Regions from separate parts of the Vreelandella sulfidaeris Esulfide1 genome, predicted to be linked through region 1. Evidence: predicted binding sites of a transcription regulator. Region 1 holds the regulator's gene; each other region holds the start of a gene.
What was found. Region 1 encodes sigma-54, which starts transcription at its own class of promoters, with help from an activator protein. Its sites were predicted from a motif close to TGGCACNNNNNTTGCTNT; they were not measured.
Positions count from the first base shown of each region.

Region 2: a site for sigma-54 is predicted at 3,523-3,540, ahead of ACW44H_RS18170 (urease accessory protein UreD). Genes of this name have one in related genera too.
Region 3: a site for sigma-54 is predicted at 5,300-5,317, ahead of urtA (urea ABC transporter substrate-binding protein). Genes of this name have one in related genera too.

Region 1 is NZ_CM133364.1:1,541,304-1,548,555, forward strand. Features, by position in the region: gene hpf (ribosome hibernation-promoting factor, HPF/YfiA family) at 1-29, opposite strand, end outside; gene ACW44H_RS07060 (RNA polymerase factor sigma-54) at 128-1,543, opposite strand; gene lptB (LPS export ABC transporter ATP-binding protein) at 1,687-2,436, opposite strand; gene lptA (lipopolysaccharide transport periplasmic protein LptA) at 2,447-2,965, opposite strand; gene lptC (LPS export ABC transporter periplasmic protein LptC) at 2,977-3,546, opposite strand; gene ACW44H_RS07080 (KdsC family phosphatase) at 3,547-4,089, opposite strand; gene ACW44H_RS07085 (KpsF/GutQ family sugar-phosphate isomerase) at 4,154-5,140, opposite strand; gene ACW44H_RS07090 (ABC transporter ATP-binding protein) at 5,509-6,330, shown strand; gene mlaE (lipid asymmetry maintenance ABC transporter permease subunit MlaE) at 6,367-7,167, shown strand; gene mlaD (outer membrane lipid asymmetry maintenance protein MlaD) at 7,184-7,252, shown strand, end outside.
Region 2 is NZ_CM133364.1:3,904,006-3,911,257, reverse strand. Features, by position in the region: gene urtC (urea ABC transporter permease subunit UrtC) at 1-137, shown strand, start outside; gene urtD (urea ABC transporter ATP-binding protein UrtD) at 134-970, shown strand; gene urtE (urea ABC transporter ATP-binding subunit UrtE) at 970-1,677, shown strand; gene ACW44H_RS18180 (hypothetical protein) at 1,893-2,075, shown strand; gene ACW44H_RS18175 (GGDEF domain-containing protein) at 2,100-3,260, shown strand; gene ACW44H_RS18170 (urease accessory protein UreD) at 3,581-4,465, shown strand; gene ureA (urease subunit gamma) at 4,493-4,795, shown strand; gene ACW44H_RS18160 (urease subunit beta) at 4,834-5,202, shown strand; gene ureC (urease subunit alpha) at 5,199-6,914, shown strand; gene ureE (urease accessory protein UreE) at 7,063-7,252, shown strand, end outside.
Region 3 is NZ_CM133364.1:3,913,552-3,920,803, reverse strand. Features, by position in the region: gene ACW44H_RS18230 (ATP-binding protein) at 1-915, shown strand, start outside; gene ACW44H_RS18225 (response regulator) at 949-1,716, shown strand; gene ACW44H_RS18220 (Bug family tripartite tricarboxylate transporter substrate binding protein) at 1,891-2,889, shown strand; gene ACW44H_RS18215 (tripartite tricarboxylate transporter TctB family protein) at 2,995-3,477, shown strand; gene ACW44H_RS18210 (tripartite tricarboxylate transporter permease) at 3,533-5,035, shown strand; gene urtA (urea ABC transporter substrate-binding protein) at 5,434-6,795, shown strand; gene urtB (urea ABC transporter permease subunit UrtB) at 6,891-7,252, shown strand, end outside.

The sequences.
Region 1 (7,252 bases):
ACGTGATGACCAGTGATATTAACTTGCATTGACGTACTCCTTATCCATCGGACTGTACTTCGATTGTAACCCTTTTTGCCGCGTTGCAAAGCCCTTGTCGAGAGTTTCCCTGAGAGGGTGACGAGTGCTAGCGCAAACGGCGCCGTTCACTGGAGGAGGGAATGCCCATCGCTTCGCGGTATTTGGCCACCGTGCGACGTGCCACCTGGATGCCCCCCTCATCTAAGAGCGTGACTAAGCGGCTATCCGAAAGCGGCTTGCCAGGCGGCTCTTCTTGGATCAGTTTCTTGAGCCGTGCGCGGATAGCCGTACTGGAGTGGCTATCGCCATCCTGCCCACTTACCTGGCTCGAGAAAAAATATTTGAGCTCAAAAACGCCCCGCGGTGTATGGATATATTTCTGAGTAGTTACCCGTGAAATAGTCGACTCGTGCATTTCCACGGCTTCGGCGATATCGGCGAGTATTAAAGGTTTCATCGCTTCTTCGCCATGCTCTAAAAAGCCAATTTGTCGGGTGATAATTTCACGGCCAACACGTAGCAGCGTATCGTTGCGGCTTGAAAGACTCTTAATCAGCCAGCGAGCTTCCTGAAGATGCTCTTTAAGAAACTGGTTGTCCTGACTTTTGTCTGCACGCTTTATCAAGCTGGCATAGTCAGGTTGTATCCGCAGCCGTGGCAGCGCCTCGGGGTTGAGTTCTAAATGCCAGCCTTCATGGTCATGGCGTACGACGAGATCCGGCGTTACGTAGCTGTCGTCGGTATCGCCATAGGCGCTGCCTGGGCGTGGATCAAGACTGCGTATTAGCAAAATGACATCCGCCAACTGATCATCATCAAGCCCCAGTCGGCGTTTTAGCAAGCGCATGTCATCTTTGCCCAACGCTTCAAGAAACTGTCGCACTAAGCGGCGGGCGGGGACCAGTAGCGGGGTATCATCAGGAAGGGCCGCTAGCTGCAGCATTAGGCATTCACGCAGGTCGCGGGCAAAGATACCCGTTGGCTCAAACTGCTGGAGCTTGAGCAAGATGGTTTCTACCTCGCGCTGGCTAAGTCCGTCAATGCCTTGAGCGCGAAGCCCTTCACGGATGTCATTGAGCGGTTGGGTTAAATAGCCGTTAGCGTCTAGCGCATCGATTAAGCTCTCCGCAACCTGCTGTTCACGCTCGCCAAAATCGGTCATCGCCAGTTGCCATAGCAAGTGCCCATGAAGGCTCTGGCCGGCAGCCTGACGCTCAAAGTCGGGCCCTTCACTACTGCTGGCGCCGTGACTTCCGATATCCTGGTAGGTATCTGACCAATCGCTATCTACTGATAATTCGGTGGGAATACTCTCGGACCACTCTTCTTCTTTAGGCTCGCTGACGGCCTGTTCGCTAAATTCATCTTCCTGTTCCAACAGGGGGTTGGCGTCTAAGGCCTGCTGAATTTCTTGACGAAGGTCCAGCGTTGATAGCTGTAACAGGGCGATGGCCTGCTGCAGCTGAGGTGTCATGGTCAGCTGTGTGCCGATACGCAGTTGTAGAGAAGCTTTCATGACCATCTGAGAACCACTCGTTATTCAGAATCCTCCACCCTAGTGCGAGTGAGGACCAGGTGCAAGTGCAATAAGCATGCCATTGGTGGTAAAGTCATTGTAGAGCACTATTTATAGGCCAAAAATAAGCGTCAGAATTAAGAAAAGCCTTACAGACGAAAGTCAGCACCCAAATAAACGTCTCTCACCTTCTGGTTTGTGAGAATGGCATCTGGAGAGCCGCTAGCGATGATTTGACCATCACCCACGATATAGGCGATATCACAAATATCGAGCGTTTCACGCACATTGTGATCAGTAATTAGCACACCAATATGGCGCTGCTTTAGCGCACGGATGATGGTTTTTATCTCGCCTACCGAAATGGGGTCTACGCCAGCAAAAGGTTCATCAAGCAAAATAAAGGCAGGCTCTGTCGCTAGTGAGCGTGCGATTTCCACGCGCCTTCTTTCCCCGCCCGATAGGCTCATGCCTAAATTGTCGCGAATATGCGTGATATGAAAGTCTTCCAGCAAAGCCTCTAAGCGCTGTTCCCGATCGCTGCGGTTAAGCTCTTTGCGGGTTTCGAGTATCGCCATAATATTATCGGCAACCGATAATTTACGGAAAATAGATGCCTCTTGGGGAAGGTAACCAATTCCCGCCGCTGCGCGCTCATGCATGGGAGCGCGCGTTAAGTCCACATCGTCGATGCCTACCTCGCCAGCATCGGATTTCACCAGCCCCACAATCATATAAAACGAGGTGGTTTTGCCCGCCCCGTTGGGGCCGAGCAAGCCCACAACGCTACCTTGGGAAATTTCTATATTGATGTCTTTAACCACTCGGCGCCGCTTGTAGCTTTTTGCCAAATGGTGAGCATAAAGGGTTTTAATCGGTGCGGTATCTGCTGTTGCCACGGCTTGGCTCCTACTGTTCCGGCTGAAGAGTCATGCGTATGCGCTGGGACTCGCTGCCATCAACGTCAGAGCGCGCTTGAATCACCTCACGGTCAATAAAATACTCAAGGCGACCGCCTCTAAAAGTATCCTCTTGCTGAATGAGCTCGGCTTGGTCGATCAACTCTACACGGCGCTCGGCGACGTGATAGATAATACGCCTCGCCCAGCCTTCGGTAGGGCCATCTTGCCCTTCAGCTTGATGGCGTAAATAGGCGCGCTCACCGGTGGCCGTCGCCAGGGCAAGCTCGCCTGCCTCATTGCGTTCAATTTCTACCCGCTCGCCACGTAATTGCATTTCGCCTTGACGAATTTCTACATCTCCCGTGTAAACGGCGGTGCCTGCCCGCTGATCAAGGTCTAAGCGGTCTGCTTCCACTTCTACCGGGGCCTGTTGTGAAGAAGTGCCCGTTTGGGCCAGTGCCGATAGCGGTAGCGAAAGCGCAAAAAAGCTAGTGTAGAAAACGGCTGTATAAATGATAGCTTTCATGGTGATTCCTATTAGCGTTGCGTGGCCGGAGGATGTATACCGCGCACATTATCAGTTAAGCGAACCTGGCTATCGTTAAGCCACGCGTCCATACGTGAAGCCGTCATCTGCTGGGGCGGTTGCTGCAACACTACCGGTGTTTCACTCCACGCGTGCTGGTTTAATCCATCATAATGCAATAGCTCGGTATCTAACTGCCAACCTTCGTCTGGAGCGATCAGGTTAGCCGAGCCTGACAGTAACAAGGCTTGGGTAGAGGAGTTGAGCATGCCGACATCGGCGCTGGCTAACCACTGGCGATTCTCACTGTCATACAATATTGCTTTGGGCGCTTCTGTCCAGGTCTCGCTTCGCTGGGGAGTATGAATGAGGCGTGGTGTTTCTAACGACTGCATAATGCTGCCACTATCACCAAATAACGTAATTTCAGCGTTTTCGAGTACGTGGCCCGGCTCCTGCGCCTGCGCTTCAGGATCGATGGTAATGTCTTGAGGTCCACGTGGGTCAAGCCAAACCAGCAGTACGCCCAAAGAGAGCACTAATCCGGTTAGCCAGACGCGCATTTTAAGCCGTTTAAACATTTACTTAAGACCGTGCAGATAGGTGTCGAGCACCGCGCCCCAGTGCCCCTGAGCTTCAAGCAATGTATCGCAAATTTCGCGTGCAGCGCCGTGGCCCCCTAGCCGCTCAGTAATCCAATCGGCATGAGTGTGCATATAATCCGGCGCGTTAGGAACGGTAATGCCGACGCCACAACGTTTAATAGCCGCTAGGTCAGGGAGGTCGTCACCACAATAGGCCACCTGTTCCAGCTCTATATCAAGTCGCTGGCAAAGCTCGCGCAAGGTAGAGAGCTTGTCTTCGCTGCCTTGATGGACATGGTCGATGCCAAGTGCTGCGGCGCGTTGGCTAACCATAGATGAATCGCGTCCCGTAATCAGCGCAACGTGAATGCCTACACGTTTGAGCAGTTTCAGCCCATGGCCATCCTGGGTATGGAACGCTTTGATTTCGATGCCGTCGGCCTGAAAATACAGGCGGCCATCGGTGAGTACGCCGTCAACATCCAGTGCTAGTAAGCGCACACGGCGGAGCCGATCAATTAGCGCAGCAGGTAGGGTCATAGAGCCTCCATTTCATTAAATTCGTAAAGCGGGTCGGTAACGCTATTCAAGTAATGCTAATGCGTTAAATAACGCCGCTGGCGAGCAGGTCATGCATATGTAAAGCCCCGATAGGGCGCTGTTGGTCATCAACGACGGCTAGCGCTGTAATCCGGCTTTCTTCCATTATACGTACTGCTTCGGCTGCTAAAATGTCGGGGCCAATGCGTTTGCCCGGTCGAGTCATGACATCATCAACGAGGACATCATGCAGGTTATGAAACTGATCCAGCGTGCGTCTAAGATCACCGTCTGTATAGACTCCGGCTAGGCGTCCCTCGCTATCGACCACGCAGGTGAAGCCTAACCCTTGCCGGGTGATTTCTAATAACGCGTCGCGCAGCGGGCTTCCCAGTGGAACCTGAGGTAGGCGCGCCCCATCGTGCATCAGGTCTCTGACACGCAGCAATAAGCGCTTTCCCAAACTGCCGCCTGGATGAGAAAGGGCAAAATCTTCAGCGGTAAAACCACGCGCTTCCAAAAGCGCGACAGCTAAAGCGTCGCCCAGGGCGAGCGCCGCTGTAGTGGAGCTGGTGGGTGCCAGATCGAGTGGGCATGCCTCACGCTCAACACCACTGTTCAGATGCGCATCGGCGTGCTTAGCAAGTGTGGAATGGGGGCGCCCCGTCATGCTGACAAGCGGTGTGCCCAGACGCTTAAGCAGCGGTAAGAGTGCAGTGACCTCGGCGGTTTCACCGGAGTTAGATAACGCCAGTACGACATCTGCGCGGGTGATCATGCCCAAATCGCCATGGCTGGCTTCGCCGGGGTGAACAAAAAAAGCTGGCGTGCCAGTACTGGCTAGCGTCGCCGCTAGCTTGCCAGCAATATGTCCCGACTTACCCATGCCGGTCACTACCACGCGTCCTTGGCAGGCGAGGATTAACTCGCAGGCACGGTCAAAGCTCTCATCTAGCTTAGCCTGCAGGCCGCCAATAGCTGCCTGCTCAATTTGCAGCGTACGCAGTGCGCTTTCGCGAAGTAGGCTGGGCGGAGCGATAGGCTGGCGCATAGCGTTTTCTCTTAACAATTGAAAATATACACAGTCGTCACCGCCAATAATAACACCTCGATACCCCTTATAGGCAGTAGTTGAGTTCGTTAGCCCTGAGTGCGTAGGGCGTTTAGGGCATAGATATTCAAGCCACAGGTACTCAAGACATAGCCACTCAAGATATAAAGTGATGAATCCACAGAACGATGACGCGGCTGAGTTAATAATGGACTCATCATTAAGAGGGCTTAATCGCTCAATATTGATAAGTAGCGTTATAGTACAATGTTCGATAATGTTATAGAAACGCTGTTTTTTAACTGTGATAGTGGCAACTAGGGTATGATAGCTACCCTTGTTTCGCCGCGTTAAGAGTCAACTGATCCATGATAGATGCTCCTTTTATAGAAGTTATAGATCTTCACTTCTCTCGTGGCGATCACGAAATTTTCCGTGGCGTAAATATGACCATTCCGCGCGGAAAAGTAACCGCCATCATGGGTCCAAGCGGTACCGGTAAGACAACGCTGCTTAAACTGATCGGCGGACAACTGACGCCAGAGCGTGGGCGTATATTGATCGATGGCCAGGATGTGCACCGGCTATCCCGAAAAGCGCTGTTTACGCTACGCAAACGCATGGGGATGCTATTTCAAAGTGGCGCACTGTTTTCCGATTTAGACGTATTTGAAAATGTTGCTTTTCCACTACGTGTGCACACTGATTTGCCCGATACGATGGTGCGCGACCTAGTGCTGCTAAAATTGCAGGCGGTTGGGCTGCGCGGGGCGCGGCACTTAACGCCCGCAGAGCTATCTGGAGGCATGGCGCGGCGGGTCGCTTTGGCCCGTGCCGTCGCGCTGGACCCAGAGTTGATTTTGTATGACGAGCCGTTTGTCGGCCAGGATCCCATTTCAATGGGCGTGCTGGTGCAGCTAATAAAACGCCTTAATCAGGCGCTGCAGCTGACCTCTGTGGTGGTGTCTCATGACATAAAAGAGACCTTGAGTATTGCGGATTACCTCTACTTGATTGCTGACGGTCAAGTCGTCGCCCATGGTACGCCGCAGACATTAGACACCAATCAAGACCCTCGAGTTTCCCAGTTTATTCACGGTGAGCCCGATGGGCCGGTGCCATTTCACTATCCCGCCGAGGCGTTTTACCGCGATATTTTGGGCGGGCCACCGATGACAAAGACAGGCTAATTGCTTCAATGCAGGGTAAATACAGGGCAGGGACAAATGCAGTCAAAATTTTCTAACGGCACCGCGCGCATTACCCGACTGGGGCGTCGAGGGTGCGATTTACTGGAAGCGTTAGGCCGCGCAGGGGTGTTTCTCTTCCAATCTGCTATCGGCGTGCCATCTCGCGAAGGTTGGCGGTTATGGTTACATCAAATGCACTTTGTCGGTGTGCTTTCCCTCGCCATAGTGCTGGTGTCTGGGCTGTTTATCGGTATGGTGCTGGCGCTTCAGGGTTATACCATTCTGGTCGATTTCGGCGCTGAGCAGGCGCTTGGGCAAATGGTGGCGCTGTCGCTGTTGCGCGAACTGGCGCCGGTCGTGGCCGCGCTGCTGTTTGCTGGCCGTGCGGGCTCGGCATTGACCGCTGAAATCGGCCTGATGAAAGCCACTGAACAGCTCACTAGCATGGAAATGATCGGTGTTGATCCGTTGCGCCGCGTGGTGGCCCCAAGGCTGTGGGCAGGGTTCGTGTCCCTTCCCATACTAACGGTGGGGTTCAGTGTGGTAGGTATCTGGGGAGGCTATTTGGTGGGCGTCGAGTGGCTGGGTGTGTTTGAGGGATCCTACTGGAGCAACATGCAGGCCAATGTGGCGTTTATCAACGATGTTGGTAACGGCATGATCAAAAGCGCGGTGTTTGCGCTGGTGGTGACCTGGATCGCCGTCTTCCAAGGCTATGATCTGGTGCCGACGTCGGAAGGAATATCGCGTGCTACGACGCGGACGGTGGTGTATTCGTCGCTTGCAGTTCTGGGGCTTGATTTTATGTTGACTGCCGTCATGTTTGGCGGCCTTTAATGGGTGGAGCAGTTTCATGAAACGCAGTAAAACCATGGAGTTCGGTGTTGGTCTGTTTATGATCGCTGGCATCTTGGGGCTGGTA
Region 2 (7,252 bases), 1.9 Mb from region 1:
GCGCGATGTTCGTACTGGTCACGGTGTTTCTGCCCAAGGGGGTGGCGGGGCTGTTTGGCTACCTCAAGCGTCGCAAGCGCGAGGATCAAACGACGGATCCTGACCATCAACACACGTCCAAGGAGGCCTCCGCATGAGCTTTCTGCAATCGCTGACACAGCGTGATCGGGTGTTCGATTTTATGGCGCCCCAAGCCTCGCCGGTGGACGTTCGCCATGGGCCGATTCTGTATATGGAAGATGTCACCGTTAGCTTTGATGGTTTTAAAGCCATCAATAACCTCAACCTAACCATCAACGACGGTGAGCTGCGCTGCATTATCGGCCCCAACGGAGCGGGCAAGACCACCATGATGGATATCATCACCGGCAAAACCCGCCCCACCAGCGGCAGTGTATGGTTCGGTAGCCGCCATAACCTGCTGCACATGAACGAGCCCGATATTGCCAGCCTGGGCATTGGCCGTAAGTTTCAAAAGCCCACGGTCTTCGAGGCGCTCTCGGTGTTTGAAAACCTGGAACTGGCCATGGCCGCGGACAAGCGGATTTTCCCCACCCTGACCGCCCGCATGACCGGCGAGATCAAAGACCGCATCGATGAAGTGCTGGAAACCACCGGCCTGACGGCACTGCGTCATCAGCCCGCGGGCATTCTTTCCCACGGCCAGAAGCAGTGGCTGGAGATCGGCATGCTGCTGATGCAGCGCCCGCGCCTACTGCTGGTGGATGAGCCGGTGGCGGGCATGACCGAACAGGAGATGGAGCGCACCGCCGAACTGCTCACCGGGTTGGCTGGCAAACAGTCTGTGGTGGTGGTCGAGCACGATATGGGCTTTGTACGCTCTATTGCTCGCCAGGTGACCGTACTGCACCAGGGCAGCGTGCTGGCGGAAGGCAGCATGGATCAAGTCTCCAACGACCCCAAAGTGATCGAGGTCTACCTGGGTGCTGATGACGAGGAGGCCGCCTAATGCTAGCCATTGAAAAGCTCAACCAGTTCTACGGCGAAAGCCACACCCTATGGGATTTGGATCTTGATGTGCCCGCCGGGCAGTGTACCTGCGTAATGGGGCGCAATGGCGTGGGTAAAACCACGCTGCTGAAAGCCGTAATGGGCGAGGTGGCAGTAAAAAGCGGCGAGCTGCGCTACGCCACCGAGGAAGGCGAGATCCAACTGACTAAAAAAGCCATTGAAGCGCGGTCGCGGTTGGGTATTGGCTACGTGCCCCAGGGGCGGCAGATATTTCCGCTGCTGACCGTGGAGGAGAACCTGCGCACCGGGCTAGCCGCCCGAAGCGATGGGCTGAAGAAAATCCCCGAGCGGGTCTACGAGCTGTTCCCCGTGCTTAAAGAGATGAAAAACCGCCGTGGCGGTGATTTATCCGGTGGGCAACAGCAGCAGCTGGCGATTGGCCGTGCGCTGGTCATCGAACCCAAGCTGCTGATTCTGGACGAACCGGGGGAGGGCATTCAGCCCAATATCGTCGCTCAAATTGGCCAAGTGATCCGTCAGTTGATTAATGAGGATGGCCTCACGGTACTACTGGTTGAGCAGAAGCTGCCTTTCGCCCGCAAATACGCCGACCGCTTTGTGATTATGGACCGCGGCCGACCGGTGGCCAAAGGTGAGATTAGCGAGCTTTCTAACGAGCTGATCAAGCAGCATCTGACGGTTTAACAAGCAGCACTTGACGAATTAAATAGTAAAGAATCGTGGTTCATAAGGAAGTGAGCTACGTTGCAATATACATTAGCTTGTCATTCTCAAAGACGTAATCAATGCGTAACAAGGTGTTATACCTAGTTAAAAAAACCTTTCTGTGTGCGTGTTGAAGGTTTTCGTTTACGTGTAATATGCCACGCTTAATTCTAAAAAAACCGGGTGGGGTGTGTATGCGTCATAAAGATAAAGACCAGCTTGCTGCTGAGTGGCAAGCGCTTTTAGAACGTACCCCTAAGCCGATGCGTCAAGCAGTAGAAACGCTGGTGGAATCTCAATGTCACACTTTTGCCGATCGTTTTTATTCGGTAATGATGGAAGATCCCCATGCATCGTTATTTCTCTCCAACGACTAAGTTCAGCAGCGCTTGAACCCCTCTATGCGCCGCTGGTTAAGCGCGATGTTTTCAGTGGAACATGCGGACTTTGAAGCCCTTGTTGATCTCCAGGAGAAAGTGGGACAAGTGCACGCCCGCATCGATATTCCTGTAAACCTGGTACTTAGCGGAGCAAGGCAACTTAAGCAGTCGCTTTATGAGCAGATCAATGCCTCTTTTAAAAGCCCTTTATCGCCAGGTGATGCCTCGGTTTATGTATCCGATCACATCGATATGGGCATGGAGATTATGAGTCACGCATACTCTGTAGCCAGCGACCGTAACGCACGCACCGAAGAAGCCTATAAGCTCTTTTCCTTGACCCAAAATATCGGTGACGAGCGTGAACGCCAGCGTTCAGCATTGCTAAGTTGGGAAAATGCGTTGATGTTTTCGGTTGCAGTGCAACAGAACGTTAGTCAACTACCTAAGCTTGCCAATTCCGAGTTTGGTTTGTGGTATTTCCATAAAGCCTGTCACGCATTTGAGGGTGCGCCAGAAATTATTACTATCTCAAGGAATATTCATCAGGTCGATAATGAATGGTTAGACGCCTTGGCCCAAAGCACTACAACCGAATCGATGAAAGCATTAAGTAATATTCGTGATGCAACACGCACTATATTAATGTTGTTAGAAGACGTGCTTAAACGTGCCTCTAGTTTAGAAGCTGGGCGCGATAGTTTGACTCGGCTACTTAACCGCAAGTTTCTATCCGTGGTGCTTAGCAGAGAAATTGAACTAGCTCGCCACTCTGAGAAGTGCTTTGCGTTGCTCATGGTTGATATCGATCATTTTAAGTCGATCAATGATAACTATGGTCATGATGCCGGCGACAACGTACTTCAACAGGTAGCGAGTATCTTAGACCGTTCCACTCGCGGGGGAGATTATGTATTCCGAATGGGAGGAGAAGAATTCCTGATCATACTGGTTGATACCGACCAAGACGGTAGTCGGCTATTTGCTGAACGCTTGCGCCAAACGGTAGCAAAGGAGCCAATGCTTGCCGCAGCAGATACGTTAATTAAGGTGACTGTTAGTGTAGGGGTCACTATGCACGATGGCTATCCTGACTACCAGCGCTCTATGCAGCGGGCTGACCAAGCCCTTTACCAAGCGAAACGCAGTGGTCGTGACCGAGTCGTGGTGCAAATGGGTTAAGCCCCGTGGAATGCTTTAATTGTCAATCGCGTACTTGGGTTGTCGATTAGGCTCGGCACTCTTTCCTGTTATTTACTTTGCTTCTATCTTACTTAATGACAACTCTTTCATAACATCAAAGAGGTAGGGCTTTTAAGTGCTTGTTTGTGGTGCATGTTGCTTTATTTTTGCTCTATTTTGGTGCTTTAGAAGAGAGAGATACGGACCACTCTCCGTATCTTGACTCTGTATAACGGTCGCAGAACTTAGCCTTTCACCATTTTGGCGCATTAATTGCACTGCTTAGCTAACGGCTTACTGACAGGAAGCGATAGCTAATTATGATGCTATGCGATATCGCAAAATCTCCCCTTGCCTCCGGCCACCGCTTTGATCACGGCCGCCACTGGGCGGCATCGCTAGATCTGCGGTTTGCCCAGCGCGATGGCGTTACCCGCATGGTGCAGGCGCGCCACCAGGGCCCGCTGCGGGTGCAGCGGCCGTTCTATCCGGAAGGCCGCAGTGAGGCGTGCCATGTGTACGTGCTTCACCCACCGGGCGGTTTGGTCAGCGGCGATGCGCTCACTATTAACGCGCATGTCGAGCGAGGTGCCCATGCGCTACTCACAACGCCTGCCGCCAATAAACTCTATAAAGCCGACAGCCAGGGCGTGGCGTGGACCCAGCACACCCGGTTAAGCGTTGAAGATGGTGCCACCCTGGAGTGGCTGCCCCAGGAGACCATCGCCTTCGATGGCTCGAAAGGCGAGCAGCGCACCCATATCGAGCTGCACGGCAGTGCCCGCTGCTTGGGCTGGGAAGTGATGGCACTGGGCCGCCCGGCCAGCGACTTACCCTATGTTTCCGGACGCATTGAGCAGCACTTCCGCTTATCCCTGGATGGCAAGCCGCTGTGGCTAGAGCGCCAACCGCTAGACCCACTCCACCCACGCTTTGTTGGGCGCTGGGGGCAGGGTGGAGCCACGGTGCAGGCCACCCTCTGGTCGGTAGGCATTGATGACTCGCCTGCGGCTATCGAGGCTCTACGTGAAGCGCTGCCGGATAACCCGCGCTGGGCGGTGACCGTCCGCCATGGTGTGCTGCTACTACGCTACTTGGGTAACTCGCGTAATGAAGCCTGGGCATTATGCGAGCAGGCTTGGCAACTTTTGCGCCCCCTTTGGATTGAGCGAGACGCCCACACACCGCGTATTTGGTTAACCTAATCGAATAGATTGCTGGAGAAACGCCCCATGGAATTAACCCCAAGAGATAAAGACAAGCTGCTGCTGTTCTCTGCCGCCCAACTGGCGGAGCGCCGCAAAGCGCGTGGTTTAAAGCTCAACTACCCCGAAGCAGTGGCGCTGATCAGCTTCGAGATCATGGAAGGCGCCCGGGATGGCCGCAGTGTAGCCGACCTGATGAGCTATGGTCGTGAGATTCTCAGCCGTGACGATGTGATGGAGGGCGTGGCTGACATGGTCGACGAAGTGCAGGTCGAAGCCACCTTCCCGGACGGCACCAAGCTGGTCACTGTCCACACACCTATCAACTAATTTTCAGCAACCAGGAGGCTGCCATGGTTCCCGGCCCAATGATTCCAGGACAGTATCAATTAAAAGAGGGTGATATCGAGCTGTGTGCTGGGCGTGAGCGAATTAGTGTCGAAGTGGCCAATACCGGCGACCGCCCAATCCAGATCGGCTCTCACTACCACTTCGCCGAAGCCAACCCGGCGCTGGTGTTCGATCGCAACAAAACCCGAGGCTTTCGCCTGGACGTGGCCGCAGGCACGGCGATTCGCTTTGAGCCCGGCCAGACCCGCGAAGTTACGTTGATTCCCTACGTCGGCAAGCGCGAAATTTACGGCTTCCGGGGTGATGTCATGGGCGCGCTACTCTCTAACGCGCCCGATGCCGCGCGAAATGAACAAAAACCAGGCGAAGCGGGAGGTCTGTCATGAAGCCTGCCAACAAGATCAGCCGACAAGCCTACGCCGAAATGTACGGCCCCACAGTGGGCGACCGCGTGCGCCTGGGCGATACCGAGCTGTGGATCGAAGTCGAGAAAGACGCCGCCCACTACGGCGATGAAGTGAAGTTCGGCGGTGGTAAAGTGATCCGCGACGGCATGGGCCAAAGCCAGCGCGCCGACGACACGGTCATGGATACGGTCATCACCAATGCGCTGATTCTCGACTGGTGGGGCATCGTCAAAGCTGATGTGGGCATTCAGAAAGGTCGCATCGCCGCGATTGGCAAGGCGGGCAACCCCGACGTACAGCCTGATGTGGAGATCGTGATTGGTCCCGGCACCGAAATCATTTCCGGCGAAGGCAAAATCCTGACCGCGGGAGGCATCGATTCCCATATCCACTTCATTTGCCCCCAGCAGGTCGAAGAAGCGCTGATGAGTGGGGTGACCACCATGCTCGGCGGCGGCACCGGCCCAGCCACTGGCACCAACGCCACCACCTGCACACCAGGTCCCTGGCATATCGGCAAAATGCTCCAGGCGGTGGACGATATGCCGATGAATATCGGCTTCCTGGGCAAGGGTAACGCCAGCCTGCCCGAATCCCTGGAGCTTCAGCTCCAAGCGGGTGCTATGGGCCTCAAACTGCACGAAGACTGGGGCACCACACCTGCCTCGATCAATAACTGTCTCAACGTGGCGGATGCCTACGACGTGCAGGTGGCGATCCATACCGACACGCTAAATGAATCAGGCTTTGTGGAAGACACCCTGGCCGCGTTCAAAGAACGCTGCATTCACACTTACCACACCGAAGGCGCAGGCGGCGGCCACGCGCCGGATATTCTCACCGCCTGCTCAAAAGCCTATGTATTGCCGTCGTCCACCAATCCGACGCGGCCCTATACGGTCAACACTATCGACGAACACCTCGACATGCTGATGGTGTGCCACCACCTAGACCCGAATATCCCCGAAGACGTCGCCTTCGCCGACTCACGCATCCGCCGCGAAACCATCGCCGCCGAGGATATCCTCCACGACCTGGGTGTGATTTCGATGATCGCCTCTGACTCTCAGGCCATGGGGCGGGTAGGCGAAGTGGTCTGCCGCACTTGGCAAACCGCCCACAAAATGAAGGTGCAACGTGGCCTGCTGCCGGAAGATGAAGCCCTGGGCGCTGATAATCTGCGCGCCAAGCGCTATATCGCCAAGTACACCATTAACCCGGCGATCACCCACGGTATCGCCCACGAAGTGGGCTCCATCGAAGTCGGCAAACTGGCGGATCTAGTGCTATGGAAACCGGCCTTCTTTGGCGTGAAGCCGGCGATGATGATTAAAGGCGGTATGATCGCAGCGGCGCCCATGGGCGACCCCAATGCTTCGATTCCCACGCCGCAGCCGGTTCACTACAGGTACATGTTTGGCGCCTTTGGCCGCGCCGCGAGCCAAACCCGGCTCAGTTTTGTCAGCCAGGCCGCGCTGGATGGGGGCATCAAAGAGACACTGGGATTAAATAGCCAACTCGCGGCGTGTAAAAATGTACGCCAAGTGCGCAAACAGGATATGAAGCTCAATGATGCCTGCCCCGATTTGACCGTCGACCCGCAAACCTACGAAGTGCGCTGCGATGGTGAAATTTTAACCTGCGAGCCCGCCACCGAGCTGCCGCTGGCTCAGCGATATCATTTGTTTTGATTGAGCCATTATCCGGGGAGCCGGGGGTAGGCCTACGAGAGGGCGCTGTGAATACATCCGTGTACGCTACTTTTGCCATCCATGGCAAAAGACCCTCTCTACGGCCCACCCCCGGCACAGCCGCACCGAGTGAGAAAGGACGCTAGTCATGCTAAAACTAATAGAACGCTTAGGGCCGATAGAGGAAAGCGCAGCCAGCGACACGCTGACGCTGCCCTTCGAGCTGCGCATTCGCGGGCGCTTAAAAACCAAGAGCGATGGCGGCCGTGAGCTGGGATTGTTTCTTGATCGCGGCCCGGTGCTGCGCAGCGGTGAAGGCCTGAAAGCCGAAAGCGGCG
Region 3 (7,252 bases), 1.8 Mb from region 1:
GAAGGTCATATTACGTTGGTTAACCAGCAGGCGCGGCGCTTCCTCAATTTAGATGATGAGCACGTGCTGCTCGGCCAGCCTATCCGTGAGGTCGTGCCCAATTCTCGACTATTGGAAGTGCTACGGCGTGGCGAGCAGGAGTTCGACCAAGAGATGTGGCTGGGCGACCATCCTGTGGTGGTTAACCGGGTACCGATACTGCATGAAGGAGAAATTGAGGGGGCGGTGGCGACCTTCCGTAGTCGGCGTGAGATCGTCGATCTCTCCCATGCGCTCACCCAGGCCAGCCGTGATGTGGATATGCTCCGCGCCCAAGCCCACGAATTTTCCAATAAGCTCTACACCATTTCCGGGTTACTGCAGTTACAGCGCATTGAAGAAGCCCTGGCGCTGATTCATCAGGAAACAGAACGCGCTCAGGCGCAGATGAGCTTTTTGATCAGCAACGTGGCCGACGCCGTATTTAGCGGTACGCTACTGGGTAAACTAACACGCGCACGGGAACTGGGCGTAGCGATGGAAATTGATGAGCAAAGCTCGCTCTCCTGCCCGCTAACGCCTACCGGCCAGGAAGTGATGATGAGCGTAGTGGGCAATTTATTGGATAACGCCTGCCACGCAGCGCTAAATGGGCCGAGTAAAGAGCCCAGCGTGCGACTGTTTTTCACCGACCTGGGCGAGCAACTACTGGTCGAGGTCGAGGATAACGGCCCGGGGGTGCCCGCTGAGTTTGCCGAGTCGATTTTCCAAGAAGGTTTTTCGACCAAAACCGGCAAGCATCAAGGCATCGGCCTAGCGTTGGTAGCAAGGCTGTGTCGCCAGCATGGCGGCGCTGTTACGCTAGAAGAGAGTGAGCTGGGCGGGGTATGTTTTACTGCGGTACTCAATCGTTCGCTGTGCCAAAAAATAGCCTAACAATAATGACCAGAACAGCGAGGAGGGAACGAGATGTCTGAACGGCAGTACGGCATTTTGGTCGTTGAAGATGATTTCCGTATTGCGGATATCCACAAGGCTTTTATTGAACAGAGCGAGGGCTTTTATGTGGTGGGCATGGCGCGCAATGGAAGCGAAGCCAAGGCGATCATGGCGGAACAAGCCGCCAGCATCCAATTGATTTTATTGGACGCCTATCTACCTGACGTGGAGGGGCTGGAACTGCTATGGACGATTCGTCGCGATTATGTGCATGTAGATATCGTCATGGTCACCGCCGCACGGGAAGTGGAGACCATCAGCGAGGCGCTGCGCGGCGGGGTATTCGATTATCTGATCAAGCCCATTGAAGCCGACCGGATGGCTCAGATGTTGACGCGTTTTCGTCGCGAGCGTGAAGCGTTGGCCAACCGTGCCGAGATGAGCCAAGAGGAGTTAGATCAAGTACTGGCGCGTTTGCAGCCCGGCGCCCCGTCGCGTGTTAAAAACCAAACGCTATCTCAAGCCCATTCTCAAACTCGGTCTCAAGCCTTACCGAAAGGCATTGATCGACTGACGCTGCGTCGGGTGATTGATGCCCTGGCCGACGCCCCCGACTCGCTTACCGCTATGCAGATGGCGCGCACCATGGGCGCAAGCCGCTCCACTGCCCGCCGTTATTTAGAGTTTTTAGTGGCCGAGCAGGCCGTTAGTGCCGAACTGGGTTATGGCGACGTGGGGCGACCCGAGCGACGCTACCGTCTGTTAGAAACGGCGCATGAGTGGCTGGATACTTTATAAATATGCGCTGTGAATTAATAGCGTGAACAGAATGAACAAAATGCACATAAAGAACTTTTTGCCTTTTATGCGCACAAGCTTGTCGGTCAGGGTGGCGGTCTTCTAACGTTCGCGGCGTGTAGTCTCATAATAAGACGCCTCATACAACAACACTGATATCTGGAGAACGCCATAATGACGTCGCTTACCCTCAAGCGTTTATCGCTATTTGCTCTGCCCCTGGCTGCTGTTGCCGGTTTAAACTCCGCCGCACAGGCGCAAGAGTGGACACCCGAACGCTCAATCGAATTCGTTGCCCCGGCTAACCCAGGTGGTGGTTGGGATACATTGGTTCGCACCATGTCGCGTGTAATTCAGCAAGAAGAGCTGGCCGACGAGAGCTTCGCTGCGATCAACGTACCTGGCGGCGGCGGTGCGGTAGCATGGGCCCAAGTCGCGCGGGATGAAGGCAACCCGCACAAGTTGTTTGCCACCAGCCCGCCGATGATTCTAGTGCCGCTGGCAGGCGCGTCTCGCTATGATCACACCGACTTTACCCCGGTCGCGCGAATTAACACCGACTACTCCATCATTCTTGTCGCAGCGGATTCCGAGTATCAGGATCTTGAAGACCTACTCAATGCGCTGAAAGAAGATCCCAGCTTAAGCGTTGGCGGTGGCAGTGCGCCAGGCTCTATGGATCATATCTCCATTGCAGGCCTTGCCTCAGCAGCGGGTATGGAAGCTTCGTCAGTGAACTACATTCCGTTCTCTGGTGGTGGCGACGCGATGACCAACCTGATGGGCGGCCACATCGAAGCCGTCGTGGGTGGCGCGGGTGAAGCGGTTGGTCAACTGGGTGAAGGCAGCCAATTGCGTGCCTTGGGTGTCTCTTCTGAAGAGCGTTTAGGCGCCGGTTTGAGCGAAGTACCCACCTATCAAGAACAGGGCTTCGACTACACCTTCGATATCTGGCGCGGCGTGATGGGCGCGCCTGATATGCCTGAAGAAGCCGTGGCTTATTACGAAGACCTGTTCGCTGAAATGCTGGAAACCGACGCATGGCGCGAAGCGAGTGATCAACTGGGCTGGATCGACGCTTACCAAGACAGCGAAGAATTCGGCGACTTCCTGGATCAGCAGCAAGAGCAGTTCAGCGACGTGCTGAGCGAGCTTGGCCTCCTGCGCCAGTAATCCTACCTGTATCGTCCAGCCGCCCAAAGGGCGGCTGGAAGTCTCCCGCGGTTAACAAAATGTGTTAACCGCGGGAGACGTGTTGGCTCCTTCGGAGAGACTCCTATGACTCGTTTAAATACCAATCAGTGGTTAGCACTGGTATTTGCGGTATTGGCTGCTGGCTATATCGCGATGGCGTGGCAAATCCCTATCTTTCCCTTGCCGCGTCCGGTCGACTCTGACCTATTTCCTAAAGTATTAGGCTTCTCGCTACTGATCCTGTCGGTGTTTCTGTTTTTCGAGAAACCCACTCCGATCGCCGGTGCCGATGAAGTCGACGAAGAGGCGCAAAATGGGCCGCTATTGCTGACGCCTTGGGCGCGGGTCATCGTGACCTCGCTGGCGATTGCCGCCTATGCGTTTCTGCTGGTACCGCTGGGCTTTGTGCTCGCTTCAACGCTGCTCTGCGTTGGGCTAACGGCCTACTATGGCTACCGCCGCCATGGAGTTAACCTTGCCACGTCGTTGGGGGTAGTGCTTGCACTCTACCTGACCATGACGCGGGTGATGGATGTTTATCTCCCCACTGGCGTGCTGCCTTTCTAAACAAAGCCGTGCTAGTAAGTTTTCCTGCTAGCAGATTTTTAAGAGAGTAATTCCCATGGATGCCTTCAATAATCTGATGTACGGCTTTGGCATCGCGCTTGAGCCTATCAATATTGCTTACGTGTTTGCCGGTGTATTTGCTGGCACCATTATTGGCATGCTGCCGGGCCTAGGTCCTATTAGTGCGCTTGCCCTGATGATTCCTATTACCTTTGCTATGGAACCTTCCTCGGGTTTGATTTTAATGGCAGGGGTTTACTACGGCGCCATCTTCGGTGGCTCCACGTCGTCGATTCTGCTTAACGCTCCCGGCGTGGCGGGTACCGTGGCAACGTCCTTTGATGGCTACCCAATGGCCAAAAAAGGCTTGGCGGGTAAAGCGCTGGCAATTGCCGCCTACTCCTCGTTTGTAGGCGGCACAGTATCGGTTATTTTCCTGATGCTGGTAGCGCCGCTGCTCTCCAAAGTCGCCGTGAGCTTTGGTCCTGCCGAGTACTTTGCGTTGATGGTACTGGGGTTAACGGCGGTGGTCTCACTGTCGGATAAATCGCTGATTAAAGGGCTAATTGCCGCCGTGGTCGGGGTGATTATCTCGATTATTGGTATCGACACGCAGACGGGTACCGAGCGTTTCACCTTCGGCTCTATTCAACTGCTAGACGGCATCGACTTCCTGGTGGTGGCCTTGGGTATTTTCGCCCTTGCCGAGGTCTTCTATATGCTGCTTCGCGGGGGTGGTGGTAAAGAGGCGCCCCGCAATGCGATTGGTTCATTGAAATTAACCCGTAGCGAAGTCAAAGAAATTGCTGGTCCGGTGGGCCGCAGCTCGGTGTTGGGCTTCTTCACCGGCGTACTGCCTGGTGCAGGCGCGACGATCGGCTCTTTCCTGGGCTACAGCATGGAAAAACGTATTGCCAAAGATGGCGACACTTTTGGAACCGGCAATATCAAAGGCGTGGCGGCACCAGAAGCAGCCAACAACGCTGCCTGTACCGGCTCATTCGTGCCACTGCTGACGCTGGGTGTACCGGGTTCGGGTACTACAGCGGTACTGCTGGGCGCACTACTGGTCATGGGCGTGAACCCTGGCCCGATGATGCTTACAGAGCGTCCAGACGTATTCTGGGGCGTGGTCGCCAGTATGTATATTGGTAATATCTTCCTGCTGGTGCTGAACCTGCCGTTGATCCCGATAATCGCCAAGATTCTTGATCTGCCCAAGCCGCTACTGCTGTCGCTGATTTTGATCTTCTGCATGATCGGCGTCTACGGCATGAGCTTCAGCGTGTTCGATCTGCTGCTGCTGCTCGCTTTTGGTCTGATTGGCCTGGGTATGCGTCTGTTCGGCTTCCCCGCGGCACCGCTGATTTTAGCGCTGATATTGGGCAATATCATGGAAGAATCCATGCGCCGCGCACTGCAGATCTCCGGTGGCGATTGGATGACCTTTATCGACAAGCCCATCTCGCTTGGCCTGCTGGTGGTGGCCGTGCTATCGCTAGGCTTGCCGTTGCTGAAGAAACGCCGTAAGAAAATCCCACCCGACGTGGCGGTTTAACGCTGCTGTTTAAGGGGGAATAGCGAGGAGCCTTGGTGATGATGCCAAGGCTCCTTTTTTTATTTCCGCTTTTGACTGATTACAAGTGTTTGGTCTCAAACACAGAGTAAGTGCTTAGTTGGTGCAACGGTACAGATGGGTGCATTGATAGGGTGCTTTAGCAGCGTTCATGCGCTTTATTTTGGTGCACAAAGTGAATATTGAGATTTTACGGCGGTTATTAAGTGGCTGATTAGATAGCTATAAAGAAACTTTGTGCCAATCTGGCGCATCCCTTGCAGATGTTAATGGCTAGTGGACGTATTGGGGAAGCTAACACAGCAACCCCAAGTGCGAAGCCAATCATCAAGCCCCGGTCATAACAAACCCCAGTCATAAGGGGTGCAAGGAGATTAACAATGAAGACTCTCAAACGCTCGACACATCCGCACTCACTCCTTTCAAGTGGACGTTTCGCGACCGCGATACTTACCGCCGCCATCATGGGTGCCAGTACCCAGGCCATCGCTCAAGACGATGACCCGATCAAAGTCGGTATCCTGCACTCCCTCTCTGGCACCATGGCGATCAGCGAAACTGTCCTTAAAGACACCGTCGAAATGCTTATCGAGCAGCAGAATGAAGCCGGTGGCCTGCTGGGCCGCCAGCTTGAAGCCGTGGTGGTGGATCCGGCCTCCAACTGGCCGCTGTTTGCCGAACGCGCCCGTGAGTTGCTGGCCCAGGAAGAGGTTGATGTCATCTTCGGCAACTGGACCTCGGTATCGCGTAAATCGGTACTGCCCGTCGTCGAGGAACTCAACGGCCTGCTGTTCTACCCGGTGCAGTATGAAGGCGAAGAGTCCTCTGAAAACGTCTTCTACACCGGCGCGGCGCCCAACCAGCAGGCGATTCCTGCGGTTGAATACCTAATCAACGAAGTGGGTATCGAGCGTTTTGCGCTGGTAGGTACCGACTATGTCTACCCGCGCACCACCAACCGTATCCTCGAAGCGTACCTAAAGGATGAGCACGGCATCGCGGACGAAGACATCATGGTCAACTACACGCCGTTCGGTCACTCCGATTGGCAGAACATCGTGGCCGAAATTCGCCGCTTCGGTGAAGAAGGCAAACCGACTGCGGTGATCTCGACCGTCAACGGCGACGCCAACGTGCCGTTTTACACCGAGCTTTCCAACCAGGGCATCGACGCGGCCGATATTCCGGTTATCGCCTTCTCGGTGGGTGAGCAAGAGCTGACCGGTATTGATACCGCGCCGCTAGTGGGTCACTTGGCCGCCTGGAACTACTTCATGAGCGTCGATAACGACGACAACTACGACTTTATCGATGCCTGGATCGAGTACACCGGCGACGATATGGCCGTCACCAACGACCCCATGGAAGCGCACTACATCGGCTTCAATATGTGGGCCGAAGCGGTTCGCAAAGCGGGCACGACGGATGTCGACACGGTGAAAGACGCCATTATCGGTGTCACCGTGCCGAACCTCTCCGGCGGCTATGCAGCCATGATGCCCAACCACCACATCACCAAGCCGGTGTTGATCGGTGAGATTCAGGACAATGGCCAGTTCGACATCGTGTGGCAAACGCCGTCTACCGTGGCGGGCGACGCCTGGTCTGACTACCTGCCTGGCTCGCGTGACCTGATTGCCGATTGGCGCAAGCCGATGGAATGCGGCAACTTCAACGTCGTGAACGGCTCGTGCGGTGGCAGCACCGCAGCAGAAGAAGCCGAAGCGGCATTGGCCGAGTAACGCGCTTTTTGAAATAACCCCTTGCTGCGTCGTTCACCACGACGCAGCAAGGAGCACGCTATCCTCCCTTTTCAGATAACCAAAGGAAGAACCCTATGAGGCGTTTCCTTTCCTTGGCGCTGTTGTGCTGCCTACTGCTGGGTATTTCTTTTGCCGGGCAGGCGCAAACGGACACCGCCAGTCGCACAACAAATGACGCCGCCGCGCTCGAGTTGCTAGAAGCGCTGGACGTTGAGTCCTACGCCGCCAAAGGCGAAGCCATTACCGCGATTTTACAAAGCGACGATGAGCGCGCCCGCGATTGGCTGCAGGCCTTATTGGATGGCCGCCTACAGCGCACCGAAGACGGCCGCTTTGTACTGGTATTGGAAAACCGCGGTCGCGACTGGCCGGTGGCCGACGTACTCACCGGCGAAGCGCTGGGCGAAATGTCCCGCCGCGAGCTCGACCGTATCGG